3 regions of the Pedobacter sp. MR2016-19 genome follow, and region 3 is predicted to be linked to each of the others. Evidence: riboswitches for the same ligand, from Rfam matches in the RefSeq annotation. Region 3 holds a riboswitch; each other region holds the start of a gene.
The links. Region 3 has a riboswitch for S-adenosylmethionine ahead of IM793_RS05820 (O-acetylhomoserine aminocarboxypropyltransferase/cysteine synthase family protein). Riboswitches for the same ligand answer to the same signal wherever they lie in the genome.
Positions count from the first base shown of each region.

Region 1: it holds a riboswitch for S-adenosylmethionine, as region 3 does, so the genes downstream of both, metH (methionine synthase) here and IM793_RS05820 (O-acetylhomoserine aminocarboxypropyltransferase/cysteine synthase family protein) in region 3, are expected to answer to the same signal.
Region 2: it holds a riboswitch for S-adenosylmethionine, as region 3 does, so the genes downstream of both, IM793_RS09835 (SusC/RagA family TonB-linked outer membrane protein) here and IM793_RS05820 (O-acetylhomoserine aminocarboxypropyltransferase/cysteine synthase family protein) in region 3, are expected to answer to the same signal.

Region 1 covers NZ_JADCNK010000006.1:154,416-164,631, forward strand. Annotated here, with positions in the region: gene metF (methylenetetrahydrofolate reductase [NAD(P)H]) at 1-291, opposite strand, end outside; gene metH (methionine synthase) at 358-4,065, opposite strand; SAM riboswitch class I at 4,231-4,335, opposite strand; gene IM793_RS10895 (Bax inhibitor-1/YccA family protein) at 4,449-5,204, opposite strand; gene IM793_RS10900 (hypothetical protein) at 5,243-5,809, opposite strand; gene murQ (N-acetylmuramic acid 6-phosphate etherase) at 5,923-6,726, opposite strand; gene IM793_RS10910 (S41 family peptidase) at 6,916-8,523, shown strand; gene IM793_RS10915 (short chain dehydrogenase) at 8,721-9,317, shown strand; gene IM793_RS10920 (GNAT family N-acetyltransferase) at 9,429-9,935, shown strand; gene IM793_RS10925 (N-acetyltransferase) at 10,206-10,216, opposite strand, start outside.
Region 2 covers NZ_JADCNK010000005.1:223,989-234,204, reverse strand. Annotated here, with positions in the region: gene IM793_RS09865 (acetate/propionate family kinase) at 243-1,439, opposite strand; gene pta (phosphate acetyltransferase) at 1,441-3,528, opposite strand; gene IM793_RS09855 (hypothetical protein) at 3,728-3,946, opposite strand; gene IM793_RS09850 (competence protein) at 4,137-4,814, shown strand; gene IM793_RS09845 (DUF4142 domain-containing protein) at 4,938-5,519, opposite strand; gene IM793_RS09840 (peroxiredoxin) at 5,819-7,087, opposite strand; SAM riboswitch class I at 7,224-7,330, shown strand; gene IM793_RS09835 (SusC/RagA family TonB-linked outer membrane protein) at 7,665-10,216, shown strand, end outside.
Region 3 covers NZ_JADCNK010000003.1:238,856-249,071, reverse strand. Annotated here, with positions in the region: gene IM793_RS05850 (menaquinone biosynthetic enzyme MqnA/MqnD family protein) at 9-737, opposite strand; gene IM793_RS05845 (histidine phosphatase family protein) at 879-1,508, opposite strand; gene mqnE (aminofutalosine synthase MqnE) at 1,614-2,807, opposite strand; gene IM793_RS05835 (hypothetical protein) at 3,153-3,647, opposite strand; gene IM793_RS05830 (PLP-dependent aspartate aminotransferase family protein) at 3,770-4,885, shown strand; gene IM793_RS05825 (hypothetical protein) at 5,076-6,089, opposite strand; SAM riboswitch class I at 6,303-6,413, shown strand; gene IM793_RS05820 (O-acetylhomoserine aminocarboxypropyltransferase/cysteine synthase family protein) at 6,670-8,001, shown strand; gene metX (homoserine O-acetyltransferase) at 8,032-9,090, shown strand; gene IM793_RS05810 (homoserine dehydrogenase) at 9,211-10,216, shown strand, end outside.

The DNA.
Region 1 (10,216 bases), on a different contig from region 3:
AATAAGATGCGGAACGGCATCAACTTTATATTTATGGATAATGGCTGCACAAATGGCAATGGTACCCGGACGTTTACGATAAGATACCTTTTGTAGCAAACCATTTGCCTGTTCTTTATAAATGTAATCCTCGCGGAGCGAGGTTACATCAACAAAAGGAGGATTAAACTCCAATAGTGGCTCTATGGCATCATAAATCCATTGTATGCTTTGCCCTTTAACAGGTGGCAATAATTCAAAAGAGAACAAGGTTTTACCCTTTGCGTTTTTTATATGGTCTGTAATCTTCATACCCCAACCCCTAAAGGGGCCTTAAATTTAATTTGTATGTAATTCCCTCCCCTTAATGGGCCGGGGCTAATATGCTAAATTTGGACTTAACCACCGCTCCACTTCTTCAATTGGCATATTCTTTCTGATGGCGTAATCTTCAATCTGATCTTTGGTAATTTTTCCCAATCCAAAATACCTCGAATCCGGATGTGCGAAATAAAATCCACTTACCGCAGCTGTCGGATACATGGCATAACTTTCTGTTAAGTGTAATCCGATTTTATTCTCTGCATCAAGCAATTGGAACAAAGTGCCTTTTTCGGTATGCTCAGGGCAGGCAGGATAACCTGGCGCCGGACGGATACCTGCGTATTCTTCTTTTATCAGTTCCTGATTGCTCAGGTTTTCATCCTGTGCATAACCCCAGTATTCTTTACGCACACGTTCGTGCATCCGCTCAGCGAATGCTTCAGCTAAACGATCGGCCAGTGCTTTAGCCATGATACTGTTATAATCATCGTAATTGGATTCGAACTCATTTACCAGTTCATCAATCCCGATACCAGCAGTTACAGCAAAACCACCAAAATAATCCTGAATACCACTTTCTTTCGGTGCAATGAAATCAGATAAAGCATAATAAGGCTGCCCATCTACTTTTTCGGCCTGCTGGCGAAGAGTGTGAATCGTAACGGAAGATGGTTGATGTAAGATGGATGATGGGTCTTCACTTCCATTTTCCATTTTACCTCTTACATCCAAAACAATATCGTCTCCTACCGCATTTGCCGGCCAAAAGCCGATTACTGCTCTTGCTGTTAATAGTTTTTCGTCGAGGATGCGTTTTAATAAAGTCTGTGCATCATCAAAAAGTTTCTTTGCTTCATCACCAACATTTTTATCATCGAAAATTTTCGGATAACTTCCGCGTAGCTCCCAGGTATGGAAAAATGGCGTCCAATCGATATAGGGAACCAGTTCTTCTAATGGATAATTATCAAAAACCCTTGTACCTGTAAATTCCGGAACAGGTAAGTTGGGTTGAAAATCGATCTTAAACTTATTATTTCGGGCTTCTTCCAACGTTTTAAAACGCTTATCAGATCGCTTATTTAAATGTGCTTCGCGGGCTTTATCGTACTCGGCTCTAATTCCTGCAATATATTCATCTCTCGTATCAGGATTCATTAAAGTACTACAAACGGTAACACTTCTGGAAGCATCCAGTACATGGATGGCAGGACCTGAATAATTCGGTGCTACTTTTACTGCAGCGTGTATCCTTGAAGTAGTAGCTCCACCGATAATTAATGGAATGGTAAAACCTTCGCGCTCCATTTCTTTTGCAAAGTGAACCATTTCATCCAATGATGGTGTAATCAATCCACTTAAACCAATAATATCAGCTTTTATTTCTTTGGCTTTTTTGATGATTTCCTGTGCCGGAACCATCACACCCATATCAACAATCTCGAAGTTATTACAAGCCAATACCACACCCACAATGTTTTTACCAATATCGTGCACATCGCCTTTCACGGTGGCCATTAAGACCCTTCCCGCAGATGAACTCTGATCCTGATCAGGATTATCCAGTTTTTCCTGTTCGATAAACGGCAATAAATAGGCCACCGCTTTTTTCATTACCCTTGCCGATTTTACCACTTGGGGCAAGAACATTTTTCCGGCACCAAAAAGATCACCGACAATATTCATTCCGTCCATTAATGGTCCTTCGATTACCTGAATCGGCCGGGCATATTTTTGTCTGGCTTCTTCCACATCATCGTCCAGGTACTCCACAATTCCCTTTACTAAAGAGTGGGATAATCTTTCTTCAACAGGGCCTTTTCTCCACTCTTCATCTTTAACCACCTCTTTACCTTTTGATTTTACGGTATCGGCATATTCTACCAATCGCTCCGTGGCATCGTCTCTTCGGTTTAAAAGCACATCCTCTACCCTTTCTAATAATTCGGGTGGAATTTCCTGATAAACCTCCAACATTCCAGCGTTTACGATCCCCATATCTAAACCGGCCTGAATGGCATGATAAAGAAATGCGGAGTGCATTGCTTCGCGGACAGTATTATTTCCCCTGAAAGAGAATGAAATATTAGAAACCCCACCACTCACTTTCGCATGAGGCAGGTTTTCTTTGATCCAACGGGTGGCATTTATAAAATCGACGGCATAATTATTATGCTCTTCCAATCCGGTTGCAACGGTCAAGATATTTGGGTCGAAAATAATATCCTCTGGCGGGAAACCAATTTCGTGTACCAAAATATCATAACTTCTTTTACAGATTTCCTTTCTACGCTCGTAATTATCGGCCTGTCCCTGCTCATCAAAAGCCATTACCACAACCGCGGCGCCGTATTGCATAATTTTGCGGGCACTTTCGCGGAATTTATCTTCTCCTTCTTTTAAGGAAATCGAGTTTACAATTCCTTTTCCCTGCAAACATTTTAAGCCATTTTCAATAACCGACCATTTAGATGAATCGACCATGATCGGCAATTTGGCAATATCTGGTTCAGACGCAATAAGGTTTAAGAATTTGGTCATTGCCGCTTCCGAATCCAGCATCCCTTCATCCATGTTTACGTCGATTACCTGTGCACCGCCTTCAACTTGCTGCAAAGCAACGGCTAATGCGGCTTCATAATCGCCACCCAAAATCAGTTTGGAGAATTTTGGAGATCCGGTAATATTGGTTCTTTCACCAATATTTACAAAAATACTATCTGGGGTGATGGTTACAGGCTCCAATCCGCTTAAACGCATGTATGGTTCAAGAACCGGTATTTTACGGGGCTCAGCTTTTCGGGCATTTTTAGCAATACAGCCAATATGATCTGGCGTGGTGCCACAACAACCTCCTACTATATTCACAAAACCGGAAGCAATAAAGTCATCAACCAGATGTGCGGTTTCATGCGGCTGCTCATCGTAAGCACCAAACTCATTTGGCAAACCCGCATTTGGATAGGCGGAAACATAGCAGCCTGCTTTTGCCGCTAACTCTTCAATGTGCGGACGCATTTCTTTGGCACCTAAAGCACAGTTAAAACCGATACTTAATGGTTTTGCATGCATTACAGAGTTCAAAAAAGCTTCGGCAGTTTGCCCCGAAAGTGTTCTACCGGAAGCATCGGTAATGGTACCAGAAATCATGATCTCCAGTTTACGCCCAATTACTTCTTCGTATTTTTTAATGGCTACAATAGCCACTTTAGCATTCAAGGTATCGAAAATGGTTTCGATTAATAATACATCAGAACCACCATCTACTAAACCACGTACCTGTTCATAATAAGCTGCTTCCAACTCATCGAAATAAACTGCCCTAAAACCAGGATCGTTAACATTTGGTGACATGGAAAGGGTGCGGTTAGTTGGGCCAATGGCACCGGCAACAAAACATTTACGGTCTGGATTTGCAGCCATGAACTCGTTAACAGCTTCTTTTGCCACGCGTGCACCTTCAAAACTCATTTCGTAAGAAAGGTCTTCCATCTGGTAATCGGCCATGGAAATGCGCTGCGTACTGAATGTATTAGTCTCAATAATATCGGCACCAGCGGCCAGGTACTCCAAGTGTATTGTTTTAATAATATCCGGACGTGTGATGTTGAGCAAATCGTTATTGCCTTTTACATCACAGGGATGGTTTTTAAATCGTTCCCCTCTAAAATCTTCTTCGGTTAAGGTATATCGCTGAATCATGGTGCCCATTGCACCGTCAATCACCAAAATACGTTTTTCTAATTCTTCTCTTATGCTCATTTGTTATAGTAGCAAGTGGTTAGTAGCAAGTATCAAGATTCCTGATATGCGTCCTAACCGCAGATAATAAGCATAGTACCTAACCAGATTTGATTGATACTTGATACTTTATACCTGATACTTAAATAGCTTATTTAAAAAGTTGGTACGTGAATCGTAATCCTAAACTTATCTGTTTCTGCTATTTGCAGAATAGAATTTAGCACCTTGTATGGTTACAGGTTGCTAAGACTTCGTTGGGTCTAATCCCTCCGTCTTTCTTAATAAGCATACAAAAATGCAACAAAGCAACATCAATTCCAAAATTTATCGCCTTGCTGCCAAATAAAATTACAAAGGCCGCGCAAAACTGCGCAGCCTTAAGAATATTGTTCTGTTAGTGATTACTTTCTGCTTCCGAAAATACGAAGTAAGAAAAGGAAGATATTTAAGAAATCCAGGTATAAAGACAACGCTGCTACAATTGCCATTTTTTTAGATTCAATCTGAAGAACCTGTTCGCCGCTAGCTTCGATCCCTTCCCCAATTCTTTTTATTTTTTGTACATCATAGGCTGTTAATGCCGTAAATATTGCAATACCAATAAATGCCATAAACAAACTGAATTGTTCGCTTTGAACAAACATATTAATTACACTGGCAATCACTAAACCAATTACGCCAACCATTAAAATCGGCCCAAATTTACTTAGATCAATATTGGTGGTGTAGCCCATGAATGCCATAATTCCAAATATTCCGGCAGCTCCTGCAAAACAGCTCACTACTGAACCTGAAGTATAGGTTAACAAGATAAAACTTAAACTCACTCCAGTCAATAATGAATAAAGGACAAAAACGCCAATTAATGCTGGCAATGATAATCTGCTTAAACCGAATCCCATTAATAAAACCAATCCGAGTGGTGCGAACATCGCTACATAACCGAAAATCGACATGCTCACTTTACCAGTTGCTGGATTAATATTTAAAAGGTATTGCATTAACTGCTCATTGGTGCCAAATAAATAAGCTGCTACAGTTGATAAACTCAACGCCACAAACATCCATAAGAAAACGTTTGCAAAGAATTTTTTAGAAACAGATTTTTCCTGTACAAAAACACTGTTGTCCTGATATTGATAATTTTGTTGTTCCATTTTAAATTTTGTGTATTTAACTATATAAAAATAAATATTTAGTTTAATCTTTTTGTCAGCAATTCTTCAACTTTTTTAAAGAACTGCAGTGGTTTTAATGTTCGCCAGGGCAAGTCATCAAATGCACCACCAAAGTTAATGTAATAATCGATGTTATTATCCCTAAACTCTGTGATTACATGATCCTGAAAATTCACCCCAACAATCCAGCCATCTTCTACTTCCTGAAACCATTCTTCGTAATAACTATCATCAGAGGCATGGAAATTCAGGACATTTTCACCGATTAGGATAAACTTATTAATGCCTTCATCCATCATCAGCTCTAAAATATCGCGCTTCATCAGCATAATATCGTTGTTAATAGCATCATTCCACTCGCCGATAAATTCGATAATGGCATAACTGCGGTCATAATCAGCATATAACACCTTCATGTATAACGTATTCGAACCAAACTCATCCCATTGTGGGTGCAGTAAAAAATTGTAAATCTGCTTATCGAAGTAAAGTTCTGAATATTCGGTATTGTAAAATGGCGAACGCTCATCTTCTGCCGAAATATAATCATCTCTCCACTGATAATAAGGCTCAATTTCGTGCATAATTTTCTAATTATTGAATGAGCGAGTTTTGAATGAGGGAATGATTAATGCTACTCTTACATGCTATCACTCACTAATTCTTTCATTCACTCAATCTATCCTTCTCTCATTTCTTAGTGCCCTGCTTCAACTGCTTTTCGCACACTTCCATAACGGGTTAACAACTCGGCGGCTTCATCATAACCAATATTCAGTTCGTCGGCCACCATTTGTGTACCTCGATCGACCAACTTATGGTTAGTTAACTGCATATCGACCATTTTATTTCCAACTACACGCCCCAGCTGAACCATAACAGTAGTGCTTAGCATATTTAATACCATTTTCTGCGCCGTACCGGATTTCATGCGGGTGGAGCCGGTAATAAATTCAGGGCCAACCACCACTTCAACCGGAAAATCCGATTCTGCAGCAATAGGTCCGCCTGCATTACAAACAATGCAGCCTGTTAAAATACCATGCTTACGTGCCGTGTTTAATCCACCGATTACATATGGCGTAGTACCTGACGCTGCCAGGCCAACTAAACAATCTTTTTCATTAATATCAAATTCCTTAAGATCTTTCCAGGCTTGTTCGGCATCATCTTCAGCAAATTCTACCGCTCTTCTAATCGCTGTATCTCCGCCGGCAATAATCCCTACAACCCAATCAAAAGGAACACCATAAGTAGGCGGGCATTCTGAAGCATCTACCACGCCTAAACGACCACTTGTACCTGCACCTATGTAAAAGAGACGGCCGCCCTTTTTCATTCGCCCGGCAATGGCCGATGTTAATTTTTCGATTTGAGGCAAAGATTTTTCGACTGCAAACGCTACCGTTTTATCTTCGTTATTAATGCCCTGCAAAACTTCTAACACCGACATCTGATCAATGTGGTCATAGTTAGATTCTTGCTCGGTAACTCTATTCATAAATTTAATTTTGATAAAATTCGGTAAATTCTTTTTAAAAACTACGCTATACATTCAAAAAATCTGACATAAATTTTAACCAATCACTTCATTGCATTAATTAATGTTAAATATTATAAACAAAAGACATGAAAATGCGGTTAAAAAATATATCAACTCGCTAATTTTCATAAATTTGCGTTAACGCCAATGAAAAAAAACACCCGCAACAACATATTGATCGCTGTAAGCTATTCTGTAATTTTAATAGTGGGGATGTTTTTGGGCTTAAAATTCATTAAAGATCAAGGCTTTGGCGTTAAAAAAAGTCCTCAATTAGCCAATAACAGCGACGAAAAATTAAACGAAATCTTACACATCATCAACGGCAATTATGTTGATGACATCAATACCGATTCGCTTCAAAACTTACCTATCGATAGTGTTCTACATCAACTCGATCCACATAGTGTTTACCTGCCTCCGACTGATGCGCAAGATATGACCGATAACCTGGAAGGAAATTTTGAAGGCGTAGGCATAGAATATTACATGCTTAACGATACCATGATGGTTACCGGTGTGGTTAAAGATGGACCAGCATACCAGGCGGGAATTAAACTGGGCGATAAGATCCTGAGTATCGATACCGCAGTAGTAAGTGGCCGAAACCTACCCAAAGATCAACTTACAGGTCGTTTTAAAGGTAAATCTGGAACTGGCGTGAGCGTAGTGCTTTTACACCCGGGAGCGCCACAAAGTAACCGCATTATGGTTACCCGTGGTAAAGTAAACGTAAGCAGTATTGATGCAGCCTATATGATTAACAACGAAACTGGTTATGTTCGGATCAGTAAGTTTGGCGCCAATACTGACAACGATTTTTCTGCTGCAGCCAATAACCTAAAAGCAAAGGGCATGAAAAAACTGATTCTTGACCTGCGCGATAACGGGGGTGGTTATTTTACAGCAGCAACCGGCCTGGCCGATCAATTTTTGGGCGAGAACAAACTCATCGTGTATACACAGGGCAAGCATGAGCCACGTACCGATTATTTCTCCACCGGCACAGGCGCCTTTCAAAATGGCAAATTGGCTGTACTGATTAATGAAAATACCGCATCAGCCAGTGAAATTGTAGCTGGAGCCATTCAGGATTTAGGACGCGGAATTATTGTTGGCCGCCGCTCTTTTGGAAAAGGACTGGTACAAGAACAATTTGCTTTTGGCGATGGCTCTGCACTGAACTTAACCATTGCAAGATATTATACCCCATCTGGCCGGAGTATCCAAAAATCTTATAAAAAAGGTTACGACGCCTACAAACACGAATTGGATGAACGTATGACCGATGGAGAGTTGACCGGAGACCGGACCTCTTTTCAGGATTCTATTGAGAAAACTGAAGGCGTAAATATTCAGTCGAACAAAAAAGTTAAACCAATTGGCGGTATCCAACCAGATATATTTGTGAAATTAGATACAAATGGCTACAATAAGTTTTACAGTAATCTGGTGAGTAAGAAAATACTTTCTGATTACGTGTTTAATGTACTTACCAATAAATACAGCGCCAGTTTTGTAGAACAGAATATCAATATCTTCACCATAAACGATAACGACTTTAAGGACTTTATCGGATTTCTTCAGCGCAAAAACATAACAATAGATCGCTTTCAACTGTACAATTCGAAAAATGTAATTTTAAATGATCTCAAAGCTCTGCTTTGTCGCTATTATCTGGGCGATGTTGGTTATTATAAGGCTGCAAACCAAACCGATAATGCGGTAAGACAAGCACTCCTTAACCTTCAATAAAACAGACATAAAGAGATTGGCATTACTGCGTGGCGAAATGCGAATGCTATCACCGTAAACCTCCCTGCATATTGACCTATTGATTACCAATCTCAAAGCTGAAATGGTATTGCACGATTGACACCATACAAACATTTCAATACACCCTGATGTTTAATAACAATGCTAAATCAGTAATTAAACATTAAACAGCTTAGATGAAAATAATAATTGTAGGCGCAACAGGCACACTGGGCAAAAAAGTAACTGAAGCTTTTGCGCAAAAACACGAGATTATCCGTGTAGGAAATACCAAGGGGGATGTCCAGGTTGACATTACCAATGAAACATCGATTAAAAATATGTTCGAGCAGATTGGTGCTTTCGATGCCCTGATCAGTACTAGCGGTAAAGGCCCCTTTGCGCCTGTAAATCAGATGACGGGCGAAGTATTTAAGAGCGGCTTACTGGATAAATTATTGGGACAGATTAACCTGGTGCTTATAGGTCAGCATTATATCAATAAAGGTGGTTCATTTACATTAACTTCCGGGATATTAGCCGAAAATCCGGTTGCTGCAGGATCAGCATTGAGCACTATAAATGGAGGTTTAAATGCATTTGTTTTGGCTGCCGCTCCAGAACTTGAAAATGGCGTTCGTATCAATGCCATTAGCCCTAATGTTGTTGAAGACTCTCCTGCATATTTCGATTCTTTTCCCGGGGAAATTCCGGTTAGCATGGAGAAAGTGGTTAAAGCTTATGAGAAAAGTGTACTGGGCATCTTATCAGGTCAGGTAATAAAGGTTTATTAATAATGTTCGGTATTTCGAAAAAACAAGACGTTTTTTTAATAAAAGCTTATTGTAAAATTTAGCTTATTCAAAACCCAAAGTTTTATATTAGTCTATATAATAAACTCAAGCATGATAGAAACCGAACGCCTCATTTTAAAACCATTAACGCACGATCAGCTTTTAAAATATATCAAAGATGATCACTCTTTAGAACAAGAATTTGACCTTCTACCGACCAAAAAAAACATTTCTCCTTCACTTCAGGAAGCTTTGGAACAAACGATCTTACCTAACGTTTTTGATAAAGATAAAGATTATCTATACCATACTTTATGGACCATCATATCTAAACCCGACCATAGGATGGTAGGTGATATTTGTTTTGTTGGCGAACCAGATCCAAATGGTGAAATCGAAATAGGTTATGGCACTTACGAGGAGTTTAGAGGCAAGGGTTTTATGACCGAAGCTGTTGGAAGATTAATAGAATGGGCAAGGGAGCAACCTAAAGTGAAATCGGTTTATGCAACCACGACTAAAGACAATGTGGCCTCTTATTCCATTTTAGAAAAAAACAACTTTATCCATATTGGAGAAGTAGACGATATGTTAAGCTGGAAAATTGAATTGAAGTAAGTTATACCAACCCGGATTATAATATGTCTTGATAGAAATCTACGTTGTTACCGTCATCCTGATCCTATAGCTATCGGATTTATTTCAGGATCTATCCAACAAGGTTATTTTTACATGAAAGATGCTGTCCACGAAGTAGCTATTAGGCCTTTAAAACATAAATACTACTAATAAAACAAGTTCAGCAGGACGACTATCCTCTAGTCTATTGATGATTTTATCACAGAATAAATTTCGTTACAAGACACCTTGATGCACCTTTGCAATGCGCTACAGCACAA
Region 2 (10,216 bases), on a different contig from region 3:
GCAAAGCGCAAAGGCCATAGTGCAAACTTCGGAAGTCTTTTCCCTATTCAATGGTCGGTGGCTCACCGACCATAAATTTAATTCAGATTATTTTGATAGCGCATAACACTGTAAGAAGTTTTGTAATGGTATGGATTTATGGGTTCGGTCTGTGAGGATACAGACCGAGGAGATAGGCTTGGCAAGACTTCTGAAGTTGGCAAAGCGCAAAGGCCATAGTGCAAACTTCGGAAGTTTTGCAATTAGCCGATCAGCCCAAAACATTGATGTGCAATTTCGTATTCTTCATTAGTTGGAATAACCAATATCTTAACCTTTGAATCCGCTGTGTTAATCTCTTTTATTTCACCTTTATATGCTCTGTTATGCTCTGGATCTATTTCAATACCCAGATAATTCAGCTCTGAACATACAGCCTCGCGCATGTTGCTATCATTTTCACCAACTCCTGCGGTAAATATAATCGCATCAATGCCGTTCAATATAGCAGCATAAGCCCCTATAAATTTCTTAATCCTGTAAGCATATAATTTAAGCGCTAAAACTGCTGCTACGTTTCCATCGCTAACCATTTTTCTGATGTCGCGCATATCGCTTGAGCCACCTACACCCAAAAGCCCGGATTGTTTATTAACCAGCGTGCTCAGTTGCTCTAAGGTATATCCGGAATGCTCCATCAGATGAAAAATAACCGATGGATCGATATCTCCGGAACGTGTGCCCATCATTAAGCCACTTAGGGGACCAAAACCCATACTGGTATCTATTGATTTACCATTTTTAATAGCCGTTATACTGCAGCCGTTTCCTAAGTGAATGCTGATTATTTTACTATCTTTTTTGTTTAACCAATTAATAGCCTGTTCACTTACATATTTATGGCTGGTGCCATGAAATCCATATACCCTAATGTTATGCTCTTTATAATACCATTCTGGAATGGCATAACGATAAGCCTGTTCTGGTATGGTTTGATGAAATGCCGTATCAAATACAGCAATTTGTTTGGCATTTACAAAAGTCTGTTCGGCTACTTCAATACATTTATAATTAACCGGATTATGGAGCGGAGCAAGGGAAAACAGTTTTTTGATCTGATGTTTTACCTCATCAGTAATAATTGTCGGCCCAGAAAAATGTTCACCTCCATGCACTACTCTATGGCCAACAGCTGCAATATCATCATGACTTGTAATTACTGCGTATTCTCCTTGTGTTAATAGTGCCAAAACCTGTTTTAAAGCTTCACCATGATTGGCTATAAAACCTGCTTCTTCTATGCTGTGTTTTTCGCTATTGGCATAAACTGTATGTTTTATAAATGAGCCTTCAATGCCAATACGCTCTACCAGCCCACTGCAAACTGGGGCTTTTTCGGGCATGTTAAAAAGCTGGTATTTTAAGGAGCTACTTCCCGAGTTAATTACTAAAATCTTCATATTAAATATCCTGGCATTGAATCGCTGTAATTACAACGGTGTTAAAAATATCATCTACCGTACAGCCACGGCTCAAATCGTTTATTGGTTTGTTTAAACCTTGTAACATCGGGCCAATGGCCAACGCCCCGGTTTCGCGCTGTACCGCTTTATAGGTGTTGTTACCGGTGTTTAAATCGGGAAAGATGAGCACACTTGCTCTCCCAGCTACTTCAGATCCCGGTAGTTTTTGTTTACCCACAAGTGGATCTACAGCAGCATCGTATTGTATCGGTCCTTCAATTTTTAATTCCGGATGTTTTGCTTTTACTATTGCGGTAGCTTCTCTTACGCGTTCTACATCTTCACCTTCTCCAGATGTACCTGAAGAATAAGAAAGCATGGCAATACGTGGTTCAATGCCGAATTTGGCACTGCTTTCTGCCGAGGAAATTGCGATCTCAGCTAATTGCTGAGCAGTAGGATTGGGATTAACCGCACAATCGCCAAATACGGCCACACGCTCTGGCAAGCACATAAAGAAAATAGAGGAAACCACCGATACACCCGGCTTTGTTTTAACAAATTGTAAAGCAGGCCTGATGGTATGCTGTGTGGTATGAACGGCCCCTGAAACCATTCCATCAGCATCACCTTTGTAAACCATCATCGTACCGAAATAAGAAACATCAGTCATCATATCTCTGGCCATTTCCAGGTTTACATTTTTGGCTTTGCGCAATTCATGCAAGGTATTTACATAATCATTGTAATGTGCAGAATGTCCTGGGTTGTGGATTTTTAAAACGTTTGTATCTAAATTTAATCCAAGTCTCTTAATACTATTGGTAATTTCAACCGGATCGCCTAAGAGTGTAATGTCTACAATTTCCTGGGTGATGAGTTTTTCAACCGCTTTTAAAATGCGTTCATCGTTTCCTTCCGGCAAAACGATATGTTTTTTATCACGTTTGGCCCATTTAACCAATTGGTACTGGAACATGTGTGGCGTAATACCCTGGTAGCTGAACGTGATAATTTTATCATCCAGTGCTTTTATATCCACATACTTTTCGAAAAGTTCTATCGCTAACGCAATTTTTTTCTTATTCTCAATCGTAATTTTAGAATGAATGCCACCAATGGCTGTAGTGGTTTCAAAAGTTCCTTTTTGTACCGCTATAATTGGGATAATGGTTTGTAAACCTTCAATCAATTTAATAATCGGCTCATCAGGTAAACTGCCTGCGGTTAAAACAATCCCAGCAATTTTTGGATAATTGGCTGATAAGTTGGCCTGAAGCGCGCCAATAATAATATCGCCACGATCGCCAGGAGTAACAATAAGCAGGTTATCTTTAATGTGCCTTAAAAAATTGGGTAACATCATGGCTCCTGTTACAAAATTATCAACCTGATTATCCAATAATTCAGAGCCAAAAAGCACTTCGCCACCTAAGGCTAAAGTAATTTCGTTCATGGTTGGACTTTGCAGACCATTTTCAGTTGGAATAACGGCGATAAGCAGTTCCGTCGGCAACTGATTGATTAAAGCTTGTTTAATACGCTCCGCTTCCTCCGGATTCACCATATTGGCCACTACACCTAATACCTGTACATCACGCAACAGGAAGTTCCGGTAGATATTGATGGCTGATTTAAAAAGCTGGCTTGCCGTTTTGTTTTTCCCTGATACCACTATTAAAACAGGTGCACCTAAGTTTTTGGCCATTAAGGCGTTCGATTCGAATTCAAAGGCCATTCCTTCACCTAAAAAGTCGCTGCCCTCAATTACGGTGAAATCGTAGTTATCTTCTAGTTTTTTATATTTACTGATGATGGTATTGATAATCGCTCCGCTATCTTCTGATTGATGGAGCATTTCTTGCCGGGTAAAGGCAAAAGCATCTTCATATTTAACAGGAAGCGAAAAATAATCTAACATGGCTTCTACATGTTCATCTTTTTTATTCGGATCGTCTTGTGCAATAATCGGTTTAAAATAACCTACCTTTTGGGTTTTTGCCAGTAACATATTGATCATCCCGAAAGCAATTACTGATTTTCCTGTATAGGGTTCGGCTGAAGCAATGAATATATTTTTAGTCATAAATAAGGAGCAATGTATAGGAATAACCAATTACGCCCAATATAGTTGGAAATATTTATTTTAAAAACTAAAGTAGGTTAAGTTTTAAAAGGTTACAAAAACCAGTTATTAAATGGGGCTCAAAATAAGGTTTAACGGCCAGAAAAAACTGGATCAATATGGTTTTTAACGTTGGATTAAGCCATTTTTAAACCGTTTTTTACGCATTTGATTCAATTAATAACTTTAACATTTTTAGCCTGTGTAGAATTGGCACATTTACTTTAGCATCAGGATTGAGTTTTAACGGCGTAAAATGGCTCTCCAGAAAATGGGCATAATCGGTAATTACGGTAGCCTGATTCAGATAAATTGGAACCTGTTGCTTGCCGGCTTGGGTAAAAAAATCTTCTAGCTGCTGTATTTCTTGAATGGTCATCCTACAAAGTTATCATTCTATTTTAAGCAGATCGAATTAAATTTATTTGATAGTTGGTATCTGCCTAATGCTCAATCATAATGATTTAAATATTATTCTGATTAGCGCTATAGATTATTTTTGTACTAAAAATTTTAGTTTAAATTTGTGCTTCCCTAAGATAATTGTTTTGTAATTGTGTGGCCAGAGAATGGATAATAGTGAAATAAGAAAAGATCTACATCATGTTGAAATCGCTCCGGTTGTTTCTTCATTTAAAAAGGAGCATTACCGAAAAGAAACGGTGTGGCACCGGGATTGGAAGTTGGCTTTTCCACCTTCGTTTAGAGAGGTTGCCTTTTATGATGCTGCAAATTCCGATACTCACCGGGCAGATATTTTTACACCGTCGGGTTATACCATCGAGTTTCAAAACTCTCCCATAACACCTGCCGAGCTCCATAGTAGGGAAGCCTTTTATCCTAACTTGATATGGGTATTGAATGGTAAAAAATTTAAAGGATTCAAAATATTGAAACATCTGCCAGATGTGGATGATGCGAAACTAAAGGATTATGAGTTTTGTCATTCCGATCACCTTTCAATGGTTAGAAAAGCTGAGGTGATGCAGGGAATACCCAATCCAAAAATACTTAATTTTTACCATCAGGAATTACAAGGGGTTAAATTCACCTCAAACCTATATTCTTTTTGCTGGAAACAACCGCATAGTGTATGGTATTTAGCTACCGCTAAAATTATTGTTGACTTAGGCGGACATTTTTTATATGAACTAAAACAGCGTAAACAACTAAACGGAAATTACCCTTACCTGGAAATGTTAAAGAGAAAAACCTTTATCGATTGGCACACCCCGCCAGAAGTTTAAGATAATATAAGTTAAAAACGCATTTGAGATTAGGATATAGATAGATGAAAAGGGAATTTCACTAATAAAAAAAACGTATTAAAACGCTACACATGGCAGGCGTTTTTAATACGTTCAGCAGTCTTATTTCATACTGTCGTTTATTTTATTGATCATGACTAAATGGCTTTGAACAATTGGTGCAGTTTTAGTTGCAAAAGATTTAAGATCTGCGTCTTTTCCATCTCTTGATTCATCTTCCATTAATTTTAAGGTAGATTTATGTCCATCGACCATTGCGCTTACATAAGCTTTATCAAAATCTGCACCTGTTTTTTTGCTTAGGTCTTCCATTTTTTTCTTGTGCTCATCATCTACTGTACTTGGAAGTGTAATGTTTTTTTGTTTTGCTATGGCCATTAATTCAGTATTTGCCATACCATGGTCTTTAACCATCATGGTTGCAAATTCTTTAACCTGAGGATTACTGCTTTTTTCGAGGGCCATTTTTCCCAATTCTACTTCTGCCATACCACCAACAGCTGCCTGAGTAGTGAATTTGGCATCAGCTTCTTCAACTGCAATTCCGCCAGTTGCTGCAACGTTCGAGGTGGTGTCTTTTGTTCTGTTTAAACTATCGGCATTTTCTTTGGCATCTTTATTTCCACCATTACAAGCCTGAAAGGCCAGGGCAGAAATGGCCATTACATACATTAACTTTTTCATATCCATTGTTTTTGTTGTATATGGATAACATGTTTTAGCGCAAAAGGGTTTTAAGCTTTTAAATATTCGTTGATTCATACCAATAGCCAATTGCTCTGAAAACTAAATAAGTTAATCGGGAGAAATTAATATTATGCCAAAAGTTCCTGAAATGAACTGTCATCATTGAGTTCACTTTGCAGTACACTGCGAGGGATAGTCATTACCTCACAATGAAGATTTTTCTTGCGCAATCCATTTACTTAGACCCTTAAATGAATTCAGGGTGACGATCACGTTAAAACGCCCGGTAAGACTAACTATTTCTTCAACAGCGTATCAATCTCCGCATTAAATTCTTTCACAAATTCATCATAAAATTTACCGGTTGCCGGGCCATTAAAACCTGTATGGATCTGGGCTACATTTCCCTGTTTATCGATGATAATGGTTGTTGGGAAAGATAAAAATGAATCAAGCGCGGGTAACGATTCAGATACCACCTGTTTGTCCGCTGTACCTGCCAATACCTGGTCGTATTCGATACCAAAACGTTCTCTGAAACGGGTCATTACTTTCTTTGCATATTCAGGCTCGGTTGAACGCTCATAATGCAAAGCAATAATTTCTACACCGCGGTTTTTGTTCTTTTTGTACCATGGCGCCATAAAAGTAGCTTCGTCAACACAATTAGGGCACCAGCTACCAGTAATGGTTAAAATCACCACTTTGTTTTTATACTTTTCATCTTTTAGCGAAATCTTTTTTCCATTTAGATCAGGAAAGCTAAAATCAAGTGTTTTGTATCCTGATTTAAGATAAGTAAGCTTGTAAGGATCGGGGAGGGCTGCATCTTTATTTTTGGTTCCGGTAAAAGGCTGACTACCCCTTGCTCCTAAAACTTCACCCTTAATAGCACCATCTGCCTGGAAAGTTCCTTTGTAATAAGCAGGAGAGGAGCCGATAAAACTCGAAAGTTGAAATTCATTTCCTTCTACAACACCTTCCAGATAACGAGAATCGCCGGTTACGCGGAGAAAAGTACCCGTAAGTTTGTTCCCTGCTTGCTTAAATAAACCTACTGTTTTTTCTTCTTTACCATTTGGCGATGTAAAAATCACATCGTAACTACCAGAATAGTCTGCTGTAGCAGGTTTATCAGTTTTAAAACGGTAATTTTTGTGCTCGGCAATAATGACTAAAGGTTTACCAGCTTTATCCTGTTTTCTTAACGTACCCGTTAATTGATTGCCAACTATAGCAAATGCAAGCTCGTTATCAAACTGATCCAGTTTGACAAAAAGCGAGTCGGCAGTTTGTTTTACAGGACCACCTTCGAAACGCTCTTCAGCATTGCGGAAATATAATTTTTGCTGACCGTTTTTTTCGCTGATCTCGAAGTTGAAAGGGATTTCTAATCCTTCCTTTACTTTAGCTATTCCACGCCAGTTACCGGGAGCAACAAATGTTTTTTGGTTTTTCTCCTGAAGTTTTGCTGCCTGTTTTTTTACCAGGGCCGTTTGTTCCTGAGCATAGGTGAAGGTTATTGATATTGCCAGTACGGCTGTTAAAAGGGATTTAAGTTTCATTGGGACTGTGTTTGTCGACTAAATTACTAGACAAAGATATGGATGTATTGTCAAAGAAAAAATATTTCGATAAAAAAACTATAAAAACTATAGGATAAATGGAATTAATTATACCTTTGCCCAAGTTATTTTAAAATACTTATCAAGAAAGGCGGAGGGAATGGCCCTGTGAAACCTTAGCAACCATCTAATTTTTAGAAATGGTGCTAATTCCATCCCAGATGAATCTGGGGTAGTTAAGTCAGTTGTTTGCGCTATCCTAATATAAAATATATGGAGCACTTCTGGTTTAAGAGGTGCTTTTTTTTAGCCCTGAATGCCTTCTTGAAATTAAATTATGCATTAAATAAAATCATTCAAATGAGAAAAACAGACAAGCTAAAATCGCCTTATGTAAATCCTTATGTAAATCCTTGTGTAGACTCCCGAATGCGCTAGTCCTGTTAAAATTGCTCCGTTTTAACAGGCACTTTTGATCTAACCATCCCATTTTATTTTTTTATAAAACACGGTTATTAACCGTTAGGGATTCGTTTTGTCCAAAATTTATCTTTTAACCAATTTTTAAAACACACACATGATCAAATTTTTAAAATCAATGGCATTCATCTTACTGCTCTTTATTACGCAGCAGGTATTTGCTCAAAATGTCACCGTTACCGGAACGGTAAAGTCGGCAGATGGCGAGACACTGCCCGGCGTTTCTATATTTATCAAAGAAACCAGGCAAACTACCATTTCTGATGGGAAAGGTGTTTTTTCTATCAGTGCGCCTGATCAAGGTACTTTAGTATTTTCTTATATCGGTTTTAAAACCCAGGAAATACAAATCAATAAAAATGCCGGGCCGATTTCGGTCATTCTTCAATCAAGTGATAATGCGTTGGATGAAGTAGTGGTTACCGCCTTGGGAATTTCGAGGCAGAAAAAATCGCTCGGTTATGCAGTTCAGGAATTAAAAGGACAAGATCTGGCCGAAGCTAAAGAATCTAACCTGGTAAATGCACTGGCTGGAAAAATAGCCGGAGTTAGGGTAACGAACAGTCAGGGGAGCATGGGATCATCACGCGTAGTCATCAGAGGAGAAACATCTATAGCCGGAAATAACCAGCCATTATTTGTGGTTGATGGGATTCCGGTAGATAACTCTCAGTTGAATTCTGCAGGGGCAAGAGATTATGCGAATGCCATTTCAGATATCAATCCAGAGGATATAGAATCAATTAGTGTGCTAAAAGGACCAAATGCAGCGGCATTATATGGCTCCAGGGCTGCCGCAGGGGTGATCCTGATTAAAACCAAAACAGGTAAATCGAAAAAAGGATTGGGCATTGATATTAACTCCAATGCCGTTTTAGAAACATTGCTCACCCTGCCAGTTTATCAAAATGCTTTTGGTCAGGGATCAGAAGGGAAGTTCAGTTATGTGGATGGCGCAGGTAAAGGTATTAATGATGGGGTAGATGAGAGCTGGGGGCCAAAACTGGATGGAAGATTAATTCCGCAGTTTTTTTCAAAAGGAGTTGCGGTTCCATTTATAGCCCATCCGGATAACGTACGCGATTTCTTTCAAACCGGATATTCATTAAATAATGGGGTATCGGTCGCAGATGCAGGCGAAAGGTACGATTACCGCATCTCCTACAATAACCTGAAACAAGTAGGCATTGTGCCGAATTCCGGACAGGGTAAAAACTCATTTGTATTAAATACGTCACTAAAGATAACACCAAAACTAACCTTAACGGCTAATGCGAATTATAGCAAACTTAATTCAGATAATTTGCCTGGCACAGGAGGTTCACGTTCAACAAGTACCATGTTGCAGTTTACGTGGTTTGGCCGTCAGGTTGATATTAACCAGTTAAAAAACTATTTGGATGAAAATGGAAAAACGTTTAACTGGAATAACAGCTATTACAGCAATCCATATTGGATAGCTTACGAAAATACAGTTTCGCAGAACCGCAGTCGCATTATCGGTAGCTTAGCCCTTAATTATAAGATTATTGATGGCCTTGATTTCAATTTCAGATCGGGTACGGATTATTACAACGACAGGCGTAAAGTTAGAATCGCTTATGGTACGAACGGAACACCTTTTGGCTCTTACACAGAGAGTGCCTTTACGGTAAGCGAGAATAATACCGATGCAACCTTAAACTTTAACAAGCAGTTAAATGATGATTTTAGCTTAGAATTATTGGGTGGTGGTAACATCCGCAGGCAATATATTGAGCAGAATGATCAAAGTGCACCTAAACTAGCCATCGCAGGACTTTATACCCTTAAAAACTCTCGTGATCCCCTGATTTCATCTAATAATTTATCGCGTTTAAAATCATATAGTGTTTATGCATCAGGTCAGATCGGTTTCAGAAATTACCTTTTCGCCAACATCACGGCACGTAACGATTGGTCGTCTACCTTACCAGCACAGAACAGGTCTTATTTTTACCCGTCATTTAACGGAAGTTTTGTAGCAACCGAAGCCTTTGATATTAAAAGTGAAGCCCTTAATTATTTGAAAATACGTGGGGGCTGGTCTAAAGTAGGTAAAGATGCAGATCCTTATCGTTTGATCAATACTTATGCGTTTAGTGCGCCTTTTAACGCAAACCCTCAACTTACCACAAGTAATATCGACCTTAATCCTAACCTTAAACCAGAAACTACCACTTCAACAGAACTGGGTGTTGAGGCTGTTTTCTTTAACAAAAGGTTACGTTTAGATTTAAGTGCATACAATACCAATAGTTACAATCAGATTTTGGCAGCCGATGTAAGTCAAAGCACCGGATTTAGCTCAAAACTGCTTAATGCCGGAAAAATAAACAACAAGGGTATAGAAGCACAATTGGGCATCACCCCAATCAAAAAAACTTTTACATGGGATATTGATTTCAATTTTGCAGCAAACAGGAGTAGGGTAATTGAACTCGATGCAGAGAAATTATTAACGAATTACATTGTAGCTACCAACTCAGCGCAGGTGATTGCTACCGTTGGACAACCTTATGGATCACTTTTCGGAACAGCCTTTTTAAGAGATGGCAATGGAAATATTATTGTAAATGCCACAGGTGCACCAGCAACAAACCCAACCAAACAGGTATTGGGAAAATATAC
Region 3 (10,216 bases):
GCTGTTTTTTAAACTAGCTGCTCAATATACCCCAAAAACAGATTAAGCGCTTTCTTTCTGTCATCGGTAACCTCAAATTGAAGTTTATGGTAAAGGTAATCTTCCAGATCGAAATTCAATACCTCCGGTAACTCTTGCAAAACTTCTTTTCTATGATCAAGGCCAAATTTTAAAGCGGCATTAAATTCATCTTTAAAGTCCTGCGAAATCTCTTTGTTGGCCACCCAGGCTGCATACATAAAGGGTAATCCGGTAAAGTTTTTCCACTCCTCACCCATATCATAAGCGTAAGCAAAATCTTCTTTTTTACCAAATGTCCTGTCTCCTATTAAAACAAAGGCATCTGTTTTTGCAGTTGGATCAGTCGTAAATTCCACTTCTTTTTTCCAGTAGAATTTCAGTAAAACTTTGGCTAAATTGTTTGATGTACGGGAATGGGCATCCAGCCTCACCGTTTTAATTTCCTGGGCAGGAACTTCACTAAAGATGAATACAGAGTTTACACCTCCATCACTTCCGATACAATAATCAGCCACAATATTGGCATTTGGAACCAGAGGAATAGCTGCAACCGGCATTAAGCCGATATCAGCCTGACCGTTAATTACTTTAGCTGCACAATCAGAAGGGATATCTAAACTTAAATCAATTTTATTTATAATGTCCGAATGCTCTAGTCCGTATATAAAAGCTTTAGTGTTGGTATAAGCAACAGCCGATATTTTAATCTTATTCAAAGTGTTATGTTTTGCGCTTCGCGTTTGGCGTTAAGCGTATTATTCAATTACTAAACCGTCTAAATGGACGGCCTCCGCCATGGTTCGTGTCCTCACGAACAATTGCTTATTTCGTTTCGTGGAGACACGAAACGGGGCCGTTTATTCCCCAATTACTAAACTATCTAAATGTACGGCGCTGTTAAATTCGAGTACGGTAAATTTTCCATCTTCGAATCCCATTTTATAAAGTACGGTATTCTGGTGTGGGAATTCTGTCATCAGGCTTAATGGTTTGCCTAATAATAAGCAGAGGAAAACACGCATTGCTCTACCATGCATGCAAAGTAAAACCGTTTTTTCTTCAGGCCGGGTCATTAGAACATCCATCGGTTGTTTTAAACGTTCATAAACATCCTGAACGCTTTCGCCACCTTCAAAATGAGCAGTATAATCTCCATTCTCCCAGCTCTGTAACATCTCACGGAAAGCATCACGCGCATCTTCAGTATTCGGTTTTCCCTCCCAAACACCCCAGGCCAACTCATCTAGTCCCGAAAGCTTTTCCCAGGGTAATTTAGCATCTATAAATTTTTGAACAGTTTGCCAGGTACGTTTTAAATCAGAAGTGTAAATCTTATCAAAAGGAATATCCTTATATTTTTGATAAAAAGCCTCTGCCTGTGCCCTTCCCAAATCATTTAAGTCAGAATTTACACCTCTGCCCTGTACTATGCCTTGTCTGTTCAATTCCGTTTCGCCGTGGCGTATGATGTATATTTCTTTAACCATTAAATGGGATTTTTTGGATTATAAGATTGCAGGATTAACGTTTTTTATTTATTATATTTTTTGAACCTCGCGAAAAGATCTTAAAACCCTGTCATCATAACAATTCTAATTCACTACTGGTAATTTATAATATTGCGGTTTCTTCTCTTCTTCGAAAACAACCTGCTCGAAATCCGTAACCACATTATATAGAGTATCGCGCTCTATTGCTTTTCTGCCTACCTGCTTGATCAGATTAACCAGCTCTTTAGTGCTCATTGCAGGCGTTTGTTCTTCTGCGCCGGCCATGGAATATATTTTTGTAGTATCATCCAAAGTACCGTCGATATCATCCACACCGTAATTTAAAGATAACTGAGCAGTTTCGCGACTGATCATCGCCCAATAAGCTTTAATATGATCGAAGTTATCCATATAGATACGGGCAATGGCATAATTTCTTAAATCTTCAATTACCGACGATTCGGGTACATTGCTCATCTGGTTATTTTGATTTCTGAATTTTAATGGAATAAATGTCTGGAAGCCACCTGTGCGATCCTGCAGTTCACGGAGTTTCTCCATGTGATCTACACGGTGCCAGTATTTTTCGATATGTCCATAAAGCATGGTCGCATTACTGCGCATGCCCAGTTTGTGCCATTCTTCATGTATATCGAGCCATTGCTGGCCGGTACATTTATCTTTGGCAATCTGTTCTCTGATTTCAGGGTGAAAAATCTCTGCCCCTCCACCTGGTATTGATTCCAACCCAGCTTCTTTCATCAAACGCATGCCTGTTGCATAATCGATTTTAGCTTTTTTGAAAATATAGTGGTACTCAACAGGCGTTAATGCTTTAACATGCAGATCAGGACGATGCTGTTTAATGGCTGTGAACAAAGCCGAATAAAATGCCACATCGTATTGTGGAAGCACCCCTCCTACAATATGCACCTCCGTTACCGGTTCACCATCGTATTTTTTAACGATATCGAGCATTTGCTCCATCGTTAAAGCCCAGCCTTCTTCTTTTTGTTTAATTAAACGAGAGTACGAGCAAAATTTGCAGTCGTAAACGCAAAGATTGGTTGGTTCCAAGTGAAAGTTTCGGTTAAAATAAGTTTTATCGCCGTGTTTTTTCTCACGGATGTAATTGGCGAGGACACCGAGGTAACCTAGTTCAGCCTGTTCATAAAGGTAAACACCTTCATCAAATGTAATCCGTTCTCCGTGAAGAACTTTGTGTGCTATGTTTTGTAATTCAGTTGATAAATTGGTATCAGCTAATATTTGTTCAACTTGCTCAGTTGTATTCATTCCTGATTTATTTTGAACAAAAATACAATAATGGGGCGATTTGAAAATCATTTTCTTGTAACAAACCGTGATTTTTGAATGTCAATCTTAATAATTAACCACAGATGAACACGGATAAACGCAGATATTGATTGCTTTTATTTTGTAAAATCTCTTGGCATCGTCATCTCGACTGGAACGCAGTGGAATGGAGAGATCTATCTTTATAGATTTCTCGACTTCGTTGCACTTCGCTCGAAATGACGACGCTTTAGAGGAAACTATAAAGATAGATCAGTAACGGTTACAAAAAAAGCACCTCTTTTCAGAAGTGCTCTTATTATGTTTTTTCACAGGTAAATCTAATTATCTCGCTGCAGGCGTAAAGGTTAATACGATATTTGCAGTTTTACCACCAAATTCGATTGGCGATTTTAAGATCATTTGTGTGCTTGAAAGATCAGTTAACACTAAACGATAACCTTCTGTTACGTTTTTAGCTTTATCACCTTCAAATATTTTTTTGAACTGGAAAGTCTGGTCTTTAGGTGCAGCCGACCAGAATATAGTCTGCATTACCGAACCACAAGTGCTTGATGCTGGTAAAGTGTAAGAACCATTACCACTATTGGTTAAATTCCATGTACTTCCCTGGAAACATTTGTAAGATTTCTCTCCAAATAATCCTTGAACAGCGCCATCAGGCAATCCTTCTAAAGCTACATTACTCACTACCCATTCGCGAACAACTGTACCTCTGCTACCTGTTACTCCTGCAGTTACTCTTTTTGCAGTATTACAACTTTGTAACATTACTAAAGTAGAACATGCTATTGCGATAGCTATAAATAATCTTTTCATTTTTTGTTTAATTAAATTTCGACAAACTTGTTACATAAATCTTGCCAAAACCATTACGAACCTTAAATTAGCGCCAAATTATTAAATTGCTCCCGATATCATTTCGATTAAAATTAATTATTATGAAACCCGAAACCCTTGCTATTCACGCTTCTAATCTTGTAAAAAGTACTACAGGCGATGTTACGCCCCCGATTAATCTATCTACCACTTTTTTTCGTGGCGAAGATGGTGGTTATCCCGGTGGGCACATGTATAGCAGGGTAAGTAATCCAAACCGGTCTGCTTTAGAAAACACTATAGCAAAATTAGAATATGGCGAAGATGCTGCTGCTTTTTCTTCGGGTAATACCTGCGGATTAGCCATGTTTCAGGCTTTAAAACCAGGTAGCCACATTATAGCACCAGATGATATGTATTGGGGCATAAAAAAACAATTACTTACTATTTTTAACGATAGTTTGGAATTTGATTTTGTTGATCAAACGGATTTAAATCTGATACAATCAAGCATTAAGCCCAATACTAAACTGATCTGGATCGAAACCCCTTCTAATCCATTACTAAAGGTTACAGATATTGAAGAAATTGCCAGAATTGCTAAAGCAAAAAATATCACCCTGGTTTGCGACAGCACCTTTGCCTCTCCAATTTTACAGAATCCAATATTATTGGGTGCCGATATAGTAATGCACAGCAGTACCAAATATTTAGGAGGCCATAGTGATGTGCTTGGTGGGATTTTAATTACGGCCAAAAAAGATGAATTATGGGAGCGCATCAAAAACATACAACAAACCGGTGGTGCCGTACCCTCTCCTTTTGATTGCTTTTTATTAACCCGTAGCATTAAAACCCTGGCTTACCGCATGAAAGGCCATTGCGAAAACGGCAAAAAAGTAGCCGACTATTTAAACGGACATCCGAATGTTGAAGCCGTTTTTTATCCTGGGTTGGAAAGTCACCCACAGCACGAAATTGCAAAAAAACAGATGAAAGATTTTGGCGGGATGATGTCGTTTTTAGTTAAGGGCGATGCTGAAGCTGCTCATAAAGTGGCAAATAAAGTTCAGCTATTTGCACAGGCTACCAGTTTAGGTGGTGTAGAGAGTTTGATAGAACACCGTTATTCAGTAGAAGGACCGGATAGTAAAACGCCAAAAAATTTACTCCGTATTTCAGTAGGATTAGAGCATGTAGACGATATTATCGCCGATTTAGCGCAGGCGTTAGGTTAAAGTATAAAACCTATGAGGTCTTTAAGACCTTATAGGTTTCTAGTTATTTCGAACCTTTGTTGCTAAACCCGATTGCAGCGATATCCTTTTTGGCTGTCACCCTGAGCGAAGTCGAAGGGTAGCCAAAAAGATAAAGCGTAAAGCGGGACTGCAATCTCCTAAGGACTACAGTACCCTAATTTTCCAAAACTTACTTAGGATTACAAATCGTGGTCAACTTTAACGAATAGTTAGCCTCCAGTGGTTCGTTAGTTTGCGCTAAACGTTGAGAACCGGTATTGGCAGGACAAGCAATATCCCCTGCTGCATCATAAACCAATTTATTTCCATCTGCTAATAATCCTTTTGGTACATAAACCTGCACTTTGGTAATTGAATAACCAGAAGGAAAATAACGTACATAATAACCATCAGGGTGTTTCGTCCAGATGCCACTTGGCACATCACTTCTTGGTGGAGCCATCCCCGCTATAATAGCATATCTTTCCATGTCGGCATAAGTATAATTCCCAGACGACACCAGTTGACGGATATTATTTTCTGCTTCAAAAACAGCCCTCACACCTGAAGGTAACTGGTCCTTAGCTTTTTCCATTACATCGAAAGGTAAAATGCCTAAAGCGCCACCTTCCAATTGGGTAAGTTGTTTTGTCGTTAACAATTTCATTGCAGTTACTTTCACTTGTCCGTTAAAATCGGCAAATTTTGTTCTGGCAATAATGGTCCAAAGTAAGGCCTGGATATCATGCTGTTCTACTTCCGGATGTTTCTCTGCACTTTTCAATATCGCAACTACAATTTCTTCTTTCGAGCCCAAAACGGGGGCAAACATGTAACCATCGCCCTTTGATGGCGCGAAAGTTCCGGCTTTTAAACAGTAACTTTTATTCGTCATTTCGTACAATCCTTCGCAAAGAACAAAACCACCCTCAGGATTTTTCGGCAATAAATATAAAGGCTGTGCTATTAATTTTGAAGGATTAACAAAGTCGGGCATTTTTTCGCCTTCCCTGTTTACATCTTCAAAACTGGTGGTAATGGCAGCTGGCTGCTTTAAAAACCTGTCTACACCTAAAGCTTTAGCACCCTGCGCAGTGCCGACTTTTAATAATTTATCTTTTAAGCCTCCGAATTGGGCGTTTGCATTAGTTAAACACATCCCCGTGAATAGCAGGCCTAAGCCTAGAACTGTTATATTTTTCATCATAATTATATTTAGATAGGTCACACAAACTTAGAATTTTAAGTGTTAATTTTTATATTAAAAGTTTTAATTTGCCGCAATACAATAAAATACATTACTCATTCCCAAACGATTAACAAAAATTCAAAATTTTATTTTGTGTATTAAAATTAAATTCAGACATTTGAAATATTATTTGGTAGAAAGCTAAATAAAAGTCAATCTTCACAGGTTGATTTATAAAGAAGTGGCGAGAGACTGGCTCGATGACCCACTGGCAACCCTCAGAAAGAGAAGGTGCCAATTCCTGACCGGATAACATGGTGTTATCTGGAGATATAAATTAGAACTGATGAAAACATTAAATCTTCAATCGCTAAGCGAACCCAGTGCAAACCTTAAAAATTTAGAACAAACTTCTATTTCTACTTTTTTCAATAGTTGTGCAATTACTTGTATGTGCTGTTGCATACAGTAATCTAAAAAATCTTCCTTTTTTGTTTCTTTCAAACTGGAAGGTCCCGAAACATCGGGATACGCCCTGCTAGGTTTTAGAATCAACCTAAATCACTACGTCTCATCAATAAATAAAACAGAAATCATGTCAACATCATATAAATTTGAAACTTTACAATTACACGCTGGCCAGGAAATAGATCCAACAACAGGCTCGAGGGCTGTGCCGATTTACCAAACTACTTCTTACGGATTTAAAAACGCTGAGCATGGCGCCAACTTATTTGCTTTAAAAGAGTTTGGCAACATTTACACCAGGATCATGAATCCGACTAATGATGTTTTCGAAAAACGTATTGCAGCTTTAGAAGGTGGTGTAGCTGCTTTGGCGGTAGCTTCAGGACAGGCCGCACAGTTTATTGCATTGAATAACATTTTAGAAGCCGGCGATAGTATCGTTTCTTCTTCGCACATTTACGGTGGAACTTATAACCAGTTCAAAGTTGCTTTTAAACGTCTGGGTATCCATGTCGATTTTGCGAATCCAGATGTGCCTGAGGAATTTGAAGCTAAAATAACAGATAAAACCAAAGCCATTTATCTGGAAACCATCGGCAACCCGGCATTTAGTGTTCCTGATTTTGAGAAAATCGCTGCAATTGCAAAGAAATACGATCTACCTTTAGTTGTTGACAATACTTTCGGCGCAGGAGGTTATTTATTTAAGCCTTTAGAACATGGAGCAAACATTGTGGTAGAATCTGCAACAAAATGGATTGGCGGACATGGAACAAGCATTGGTGGTGTGATCATTGATGGCGGAAACTATAACTGGGGTAATGGTAAATTCCCTCAATTCTCTGAACCATCAGCAGGTTATCATGGTTTGGTTTTCAGCGATGTTTTCGGCATCGGTGGGCCATTTGGCAACATCCAGTTTATCATCCGTGCACGTGTGGAGGGATTAAGAGATCTTGGTCCTGCCCTATCCCCTTTTAATTCTTTCCTTTTATTGCAGGGCTTAGAAACCTTATCGCTCCGTGTACAACGCCACGTTGACAATGCCCTTGAACTGGCTACCTGGTTAGAAAACCATCCATTGGTTCAGGAAGTACAATATCCAGGATTAGCGAGCAGCAAATACAATAGCCTGGCAAAAAAATATTTAAGTAACGGTTTTGGCGCAGTTTTATCTTTCGAATTAAAAGGAAGTAAAGAAAATGCCACACAGGTTATAGATAATTTAAAACTGGTTTCTCACCTCGCAAACGTTGGCGATGCAAAAACGTTGATTATCCAGCCATCGGCAACCACACATCAACAATTGAGTGAAGATGAGCAATTAGCCGCAGGTGTAAAACCAAACGCATTACGGGTTTCAGTCGGTATTGAGCATATCGATGATATTAAGGCCGATTTCGAGCAGGCTTTTGCATCTATAAATGTTCAGATCCCTACAGAGAGTTTATCAGCCTAAGCCCGTTCATTTTCCGAATACAATAAAACAATGAGTACAGCATCAACGTATAATTACAATAAACAGTTCAAATTAGAGAGCGGAAAGAAAATCCGCAACCTGCAAATTGCTTATCAAACTTATGGCAAATTAAATGCAAATAAAGATAATGTAATTTGGGTTTGCCACGCACTGACTGCCAATGCTGATGTTTTTGAATGGTGGGAAGGTTTGTTCGGCCAAAATGCTTTGTTCAACCCGGAAGAGCATTATATCGTTTGTGCCAATGTTTTAGGCTCGCATTACGGCAGTACCAATCCATTAAGTACCAATCCGGTAACGGGCTTGCCTTATTACCTTTCGTTTCCGCAGTTTACGATCCGGGATTTAGTATCGGCCCACCAGTTATTAGCTGCACATTTAGGTATTGATTATATTAAATTATTAATCGGTGGCTCTTTAGGTGGGCAACAAGCTGTAGAATGGAGCATTTCGGAACCTAATAAAATTGAAAACCTGATTTTAATTGCGACTAATGCAGCGCATTCTCCATGGGGCATCGCGTTTAATGAAAGTCAGCGTTTGGCCATTACCACAGACAGAACTTTTTATGCCAACCAACCAAACGGTGGTAGCAAAGGTTTAAAAACCGCCCGTAGCATTGCACTTTTAAGCTATAGAACTTATAGTGCTTACGGCAGTACACAGTTAGAAAGTGTAAACGACAAGACAGACAATTTCAGATCTTCTTCTTATCAGAACTATCAGGGAGAAAAGCTGATCAACCGCTTTAACGCTTACAGTTATTATTATTTAACCAAGGCAATGGATAGCCACAATGTGGGCCGTAACCGCAAAAGTATTGCAGATGCACTAAAACTAATTACGGCAAATACTTTAGTAATCGGGATAGAAAATGATGTTTTGTTTCCATTATCGGAGCAGAAATATCTGGCAGATCATATCCCTGGGGCAGAATTTTGCGCCTTGCATTCTGATTATGGACATGACGGTTTTTTAATCGAAACAGATGCTTTGACTAACGTAATCGGAAACTTTATGAAGGAAAGCCGTAATAAAAAAATCATCAAATTACAGCATACTGCCTAAAGAGGTAGAGGGTTGAAGGTATAAAGGTAGAAGGTAAAAACTCGATACCAGAAAAAATTTAAAAAAATAAGAACAGCTATATCGGTGTAATCCACCCATCTGTGTAATCACTTTATAACAATGAGTAAGAATTTAAAAATCGGTTTATTTGGTTTCGGAGTTGTAGGACAAGGTTTATTGGATATCATCCAAAGCCAGAATCTGAACTTAGAGATCATAAAAATCGCAATAAAAGACCCAAGAAAGAAACGTAGCCTCAACAAGGATCTGTTTACTACTGATCGCAACGAAATATTGAACAATACAGAGATCAACACGATCGTAGAATTAATCAATGATGCTGATGCTGCTTACGAAATTGTAACTACTGCATTAAAAAACGGCAAAAATGTAGTCTCGGCCAATAAAAAAATGATCGCCACACACTTAAAAGAGCTGGTAGATTTACAACAGGAATATGGCACTTCCCTATTGTACGAAGGTGCGGTTTGTGGCAGTATTCCAATTATCCGCAATTTAGAAGAATATTACGACAATGAATTATTCCATGCTTTGAGTGGGATTTTTAATGGCTCATCTAATTATATTTTATCAAAAATATTCAACGAAGGACAAAGTTACGATTCGGCATTAAAAGAAGCACAGGATTTAGGTTTCGCAGAAACCGATCCGATTTTAGACGTGGGAGGTTACGACCCTAAATATAAACTGGCCATTGCTACTGCACATGCTTATGGTTTATTTGTAAATCCTGATGCCATTTTGAATATTGGTATCCAAAACCTTTCTCAGCACGACATTAAATATGCCCGTGAGAAAAACTTTAAAATTAAGTTGGTTCCTACTGCACGTAAGGTAAATACAAAAGATATTGTGACTTATGTACTCCCTAAATTGGTAGCTAAGGATGATTTTCTTTACAACGTAGAAAACGAATACAATGCAGTTGCAGTTCAGGCGGCTTTTGCTGATAAACAGTTTTTCTATGGTAAAGGTGCGGGTGGTCACCCTACTGGTGCAGCTGTACTATCTGATATTGCAGCCTTGCGTTACGATTACCGTTACGAATATAAAAAATACCATTCGGAAAACGGAGTGAAACATACAGAAGAAATTCTTTTAGAGG